2 linked regions of the Pleomorphomonas sp. T1.2MG-36 genome follow. The protein of the gene in region 1 binds, or shares a complex with, the protein of each later gene. Links are inferred from orthologs where the notes say so. Each region holds a gene or a part of one and is shown on either strand. Other genes may lie near its edges.

Region 1 (3,311 bases):
CGGTCGCGGTATCCTTCGCGGCGCCTCCGTAACGGGCAATAAAAAAGAGCGGGACCTCTCGGACCCACTCCCAACCCGCTTTGTAAAGCGCATCAGAACTGATGCACCCCATATAGGCCGCTTTTGCGCGGAAATCAATGGCCGCTGCCGATGGGCCCAAAACTCAAGTCGAGCGCGCCAGACGTCGAAAGGTGAGATAGGCCGAGCTGCGCCCTTCGCGCCGGGCCTTGGCCTCATAGCGCGTCCCTGGCCAGCCTTCCCAAGGCAAGCGCCAATCATCGGGCGCCTCGGCGGTCCAGACGAAGTCGGGATTGGCCCGCACGTGATGCAAGGTCCAGTCGACATAGGTGTCGATGTCCGACGCGAACCAGAACTCGCCGCCATCCTTCAGCACGCGTGCGAAGCGGGCGACGGTATCCGGCCCGACGAAGCGCCGCTTCCAGTGGCGCTTTTTCGGCCAGGGGTCTGGGTAGAGCAGAAGCACGCGATCGAGCGACGCTTCGGGCAGCCAGTCGAGCACCCTGACGCCATCCTCGCCGCTGAGGCGGATGTTGGCGATCTCCTCGGCGGCAATGCGTCCCAGCGCCTTGGTCATGCCATTGATGAATGGCTCGACGCCGAGGAAGCCGACGTCGGGACGTTCAAGGGCGCGATGAACAAGGTGCTCGCCACCGCCGAAGCCGATCTCCAGGCGGATCTCGCTCGGCGTTTCGGGGAAGAGTTCCGCGAGGTTTTGGGGAGCGGGCGTCGCGAGGTCCAGCGAAAGCCTGGGCAGGTCCGCCTCGAGGCGCTCGGCCTGTCCCTTCCTCAGCGTCTTGCCCTTGCGGCGGCCGAAGAAGGCGCTCTCGCGCGGATCGCCGGGCCGGTGCTCCGGTCTGTGGTCGTCGTCGCTCATCGATGCCCGTTGCATGCAAAACTCGGGCAGCCTGACCGCCCGGCAATGAAAAAGCCCCGGCAGCCGAGCTGCCGGGGCGGTGTCTAGCTTATTTCTCCGCCTCAGGCGAGGGCCGACTTCAGGGCATCGACGAGGTCGAGTGCCTCCCAGGAGAAGCCGCCGTCTGCCTCGGCCGCCCGGCCGAAGTGACCATAGGCGGAGGTCCGGGCATAGATCGGCTTGTTGAGGCCGAGCCGCTCGCGAATGCCGCGTGGCGAAAGGCGGACGAAGTCCCGATCGCCCAGCACCTTCTCGATCCGGGCCGGATCGACGTTGCCGGTGTCGTGCAGGTCGACGTAGATGGACAGCGGATCGCTGACGCCGATGGCGTAGCTGAGCTGGATCGTGGCGCGATCGGCGAGGCCGGCGGCCACGATGTTCTTGGCAAGCCAACGGGCGGCATAGGCGGCCGAGCGGTCGACCTTGGTCGGATCCTTGCCGGAGAATGCGCCGCCGCCATGCGGCGCCGCGCCACCATAGGTGTCGACGATGATCTTGCGGCCGGTGAGGCCGGCATCGCCGTCCGGGCCGCCGATCACGAACTTGCCGGTCGGATTGACGTGCCAGGTGGTGCGTTCATCGATCCAACCCGCCGGCAGCGCGGCGATGATATAAGGCTCGACGATGCGGCGCACGTCGGCCGACGAAAGGCCGTCGGCATGCTGGGTGGAGAGCACGATCTGCGGTGCCCGCACCGCCTTGCCGCCCTCGTAGGCGACGGTCACCTGGCTCTTGGCGTCGGGCCCGAGCAGCGGTTCCTTGCCGGATTTGCGGACGGCGGCAAGATCGCGCAGGATCTTGTGGGCGTAGTAGATCGGCGCCGGCATCAGCTCGGGCGTCTCGCGACAGGCATACCCGAACATGATGCCCTGGTCGCCGGCGCCTTCGTCCTTGTGCGCAGCGGCGTCGACGCCCTGGGCGATGTCGGACGACTGCTCGTGCAGCAGGATCTCGATCTCGGCGTTCTGCCAGTGGAAGCCATCCTGCTCGTAGCCGATGTCGCGGATCGCCTCACGCGTCAGATGCTCGATCAGTGCGTTGTCGACGGACTTGGGGCCTCGCGTTTCGCCGGCGATGACCACGCGGTTGGTTGTGGCCAGCGTCTCGGCCGCCACGCGCGCCTGAGGCTCGGCGGCGAGAAAGGCGTCGACGATGGTGTCGGAGATGCGGTCGCAGACTTTGTCGGGATGGCCTTCCGAGACGGACTCGGAAGTGAAGAGGTAATTCTGGCGGGACATAGGGTTGACCCCTCAAAGAAGACGTCGACGCGGTCGACGGAAGGCTGGTCTGTCGCGGGATTGATCCAGCGCGGCGCATCCTTTTCGCAAGCCGCCGGGAAAAGCGCAAGCGCCAGCCGTTTGCTTGCGCGCGTTTGCATCGCACCGTGCGTTCCGTGCCACGGCGACTGGGAAAATATTCTCCTCCAAGGGCAGTGTCAGCAACCCCGTTTCCCGCCGAACGGGTTACCAGAAATGCAAAACGGGTTGCCTCGACCCGACGCCGAGGCAACCCGTCATGGCTTAAAATGCGACTGCTCAGGCCTCGCCATCCTCGGAGGCCAGAGTCTGCACGAGATCGACGATGCGCCGACGGACGCGGGCGTCCTTGATGCGCACGAACGACTTGTTGAGCGACAGGCCTTCGGTCGACGACAGGAAGTCGACGACATACGAGTGGCTGGGGGTCTCGGCAAAACCGGCAGCCTCTTCCGGCGTGCCAGGCGCATCCTCGAAGAAGAAGGACACCGGCACCTTGAGGACGGTGGCGATATGCTGCAGGCGGCTGGCGCCGACGCGGTTGGTGCCCTTCTCGTATTTCTGGATCTGCTGGAACGTGATGCCGAGCGCTTCGCCCAGCTTTTCCTGGCTCATTCCGAGCATCATGCGGCGAAGCCTCACGCGGCTGCCGACATGTATGTCAATGGGATTGGGGGACTTCTTGCTGGCCATTTTGGTCTCGTCTGCGGATTGATCCGCGGTTATCGATGAGGCTCGCAAGGCGCGGTCTTTGTTTTTTTGTCTTGCGGCCCATTTCTTGGCAAACGAACCACAAAGGGATCGTTGCGCGCTGAGATTGTTGTCTCTGAACGAGAAGTTGTCAACTCCCGGATCTACGTTTTCCATTTCCGAGAACTGACAGCAAGATGAAAAAGACGCTAAAGATCAAGAGAAAAGGTGACCCTGCTCGTTGAGAGAAAGACTTGGGCCGGTCGGATGGCACGAAACCGTCCAGCACGCCCTCCTCGCCGAGAGGTAGACTTGCAACCGTCCTGCCATAGGCATCGATGATTGCAGATATGCCGGTATTGGCTGCGCGAACCATCGGTATGCCTTCTTCGATCGAGCGCATACGGGCAGCATCTAAGTGTTGGTAGGGA
Region 2 (3,307 bases), 590 kb from region 1 along the record:
TACCGTTCATGACAGCGTGCCGCAGATGATCCTGGTTCAGAACTTCATCAGCGCGGTGGTGGCGCTTCCCTTCGCTGTTTACTGGTACCAGCCGATAGCGGGCGAGACGCTACTGATGTTCCTGGCCATCGGCGCGCTCGGCACGGGCGGAAACTACGCCATCACCTGGGCCTACAAGCACGCGCCTGCGACGCTGCTCGGCCCCTTCGAGTTCACGGCCCTGATCTGGGCCGTCACCTTCGGCATGGTGTTCTTTGGCGAGATTCCGAGCGTCTACACCCTCATTGGCGCCGCGATCATCATCTGCGCCTGCCTCGTGGTGGTCCAGCCGAACGCCACATCCGCCCGGCCCAAGCCGGACGATGCCTGTCCGTAAAACACCAGACCGACCCTTGACAGGCGGCTGGCATGCGCCTATTTCCGGGCGGCTTGGCACTCATGCTGAGTGAGTGCTAACAGCAAATGTTTTTCGCCGTGGTCTGCGAGGCAAAAGCGCGCAAGCCGCAGGCATTTCAAAATTGAGGAGCCGAACATGAAGTTCCGTCCCCTGCACGACCGTGTCGTCGTTCGTCGGCTGGAGTCTGAGGAGCGCACCGCTGGTGGCATCATCATCCCGGACACCGCCAAGGAAAAGCCCCAGCAGGGCGAAGTCGTCGCCGTTGGTCCGGGCGCCCGTAACGAGAAGGGCGAACTCGTCGCTCTCGACGTCAAGGCCGGCGACAAGGTGCTGTTCGGCAAGTGGTCGGGCACCGAGGTGAAGATCGACGGTCAGGACCTCCTGATCATGAAGGAATCCGACGTGATGGGCATCATCGGCTGATCCACTCAGCCTGTCTCGTCCTCCGTTAACCTCTCATTTCAAGGAAAAAATCCATGGCTGCCAAGGAAGTCAAATTCGGTTCCGACGCCCGCGAGAAGATGCTGCGCGGCGTGGACATCCTCGCCGATGCCGTCAAGGTCACGCTGGGTCCCAAGGGCCGCAACGTCGTGATCGAGAAGTCCTTCGGTGCCCCGCGCATCACCAAGGACGGCGTGTCGGTCGCCAAGGAAATCGAGCTTGCCGACAAGTTCGAGAACATGGGCGCCCAGATGGTCCGCGAAGTCGCTTCGAAGACCAACGACAAGGCTGGCGACGGCACCACCACCGCCACCGTTCTGGCCCAGGCCATCGTCCGTGAGGGCGCCAAGGCGGTTGCCGCCGGCATGAACCCGATGGATCTGAAGCGCGGCATCGACATGGCCGTCGCCGAGGCCGTCAAGGACCTGAACGCCCGTTCGAAGAAGATCTCCACCTCGGCCGAAGTCGCCCAGGTCGGCACGATCTCCGCCAACGGCGAGACCGAAATCGGCCAGATGATCGCTGACGCGATGCAGAAGGTCGGCAACGAGGGCGTCATCACCGTCGAGGAAGCCAAGACCGCCGAGACCGAACTCGAAGTCGTCGAAGGCATGCAGTTCGACCGCGGCTACCTCAGCCCCTACTTCGTGACCAACGCCGAGAAGATGGTCGCCGATCTCGACGATCCGTACATTCTCATCCACGAGAAGAAGCTGTCCAACCTGCAGGCCCTGCTGCCGGTGCTCGAGGCTGTCGTCCAGTCCTCGCGTCCGCTGCTGATCGTTGCCGAAGACGTCGAGGGCGAAGCCCTTGCCACGCTCGTCGTCAACAAGCTGCGTGGTGGCCTGAAGATCGCCGCCGTCAAGGCGCCGGGCTTCGGCGATCGCCGCAAGGCCATGCTTGAGGACATCGCCATCCTGACCGGTGGCCAGGTGATCTCGGAAGATCTCGGCATCAAGCTTGAGAACGTCACGCTCGCCATGCTCGGCCATGCCAAGCGCGTGTCGATCTCCAAGGAAAACACCACGATCGTCGACGGCGCTGGCGCCAAGGCCGACATCGAGGCTCGCGTTGCCCAGATCAAGGCGCAGATCGAGGAGACCACCTCGGACTACGACCGCGAGAAGCTGCAGGAGCGACTGGCCAAGCTCGCCGGTGGCGTTGCCGTCATCCGCGTCGGTGGCTCGACCGAAGTCGAAGTCAAGGAGAAGAAGGATCGCGTCGATGACGCGCTCAACGCCACCCGCGCCGCCGTCGAAGCCGGCATCGTCCCGGGCGGTGGTACGGCCCTTCTTCGCGCCAAGGCCGCCGTTGCCAAGCTCAAGTCGAGCAACCTCGACATCGAGCGTGGCATCAAGATCGTTCTCGCCGCCCTTGAGACGCCGATCCGTCAGATCGCCATCAACGCTGGCGTCGAAGGTTCGGTGGTTGTCTCCAAGGTGCTCGAGAAGGGTGAAACCTTCGGCTTCGACGCCCAGAACGAGACCTATGTCGACATGATCCAGGCCGGCATCATCGATCCGACCAAGGTCGTGCGCACTGCCCTGCAGGACGCCGCTTCGGTCGCCGGTCTGCTGGTCACCACCGAGGCCATGGTCGCCGAGCTTCCGAAGAAGGACTCTGCGCCTGCCATGCCCGGCGGCGGCATGGGCGGCATGGACTTCTGATCCAAAGGATCTGAACGTCCGTAAAGGACAAAGCCAAATTGGGCGTCGCGAAAGCGGCGCCCTTTCTTTTTGGAGTTATTGCTCGCCTTACGAAAGCTTCATCCGCGCCGCCGCAATGTTGCCGCGATCGGGCCGTGCTGTCGCATCGACAAAATCCAGAGATTTCATTTCGGTGGCGCCGAATTTGATTGTCACCGCGAAGGGATTCTGCGTCAGTTCGTCGACTATCCGCCGTTCCGGGGACACCACATGAAAGCACTCTTTGCGACGCTCGCGCTGGCCTGGCGCCTCGCCGTTCCGTACTTCAAGGAAAAGCGACAGGGCGAGCTGGTCTTCCGATGGTTCAAGATTCGGATGCAGGAGCGCTGGATCGGACTTGGCTTTCTGGGAACGATCCTCGCGCTCAACGTCGCCCAGGTCTATCTCAACGTCTGGTTCAACAGTTGGTACAACACCTTCTATACCGCGATGCAGGACCGGAACGGTACGGCTTTCTCGGCCCAACTGGTGTTATGGTGCGTGATCGTCGCTCCGCTCATCGCTTCGCTCGTCGTCGAGATCTACCTCACCAACTGGCTGCGCATTCGCTGGCGGGACTGGATGACGGACCACTTCGTCAATCGTTGGATGAGCAACGCCAACTATTACCGCCTGTCGCAGGTCGCCAGCGGCACCGACAACCCGGATCAGCGTATTGCCGAGGATATCCGCGATTTCATCAGCTACACGCTGACCATCTTCGTCCAGATCTTCAACACGGTACTGACGCTTTACGCCTTCACCATGGTGTTGTGGTCGATCT

What was found.
Region 2: the proteins of metK (region 1) and groL are in contact, whole or in part, in a cryo-EM structure (PDB 8P4O), measured with the Escherichia coli proteins. The link is inferred for Pleomorphomonas sp. T1.2MG-36 from one-to-one orthologs.

Annotation. Positions count from the first base shown.
Region 1 is NZ_CATNLY010000023.1:775,321-778,631, reverse strand. The notes cover bases 85-3,079. They hold metK (methionine adenosyltransferase), read right to left. Parts: upstream 2,173-3,079; coding sequence 997-2,172; downstream 85-996. Other genes in these bases: lnt (apolipoprotein N-acyltransferase), read right to left, coding at 3,032-3,079; QQZ18_RS15000 (helix-turn-helix domain-containing protein), read right to left, coding at 2,470-2,883; trmB (tRNA (guanosine(46)-N7)-methyltransferase TrmB), read right to left, coding at 164-895. Outside these bases: more of lnt, read right to left, coding at 3,080-3,311. UniProt on the Escherichia coli protein: Catalyzes the formation of S-adenosylmethionine (AdoMet) from methionine and ATP.
Region 2 is NZ_CATNLY010000023.1:182,167-185,473, forward strand. Bases 199-3,189 are described here. They hold groL (chaperonin GroEL), read left to right. Parts: upstream 199-873; coding sequence 874-2,505; downstream 2,506-3,189. Other genes in these bases: QQZ18_RS12305 (DMT family transporter), read left to right, coding at 199-376; groES (co-chaperone GroES), read left to right, coding at 533-820; QQZ18_RS12320 (hypothetical protein), read right to left, coding at 2,593-2,754; QQZ18_RS12325 (ABC transporter ATP-binding protein/permease), read left to right, coding at 2,755-3,189. Also shown: more of QQZ18_RS12305, read left to right, coding at 1-198; more of QQZ18_RS12325, read left to right, coding at 3,190-3,307.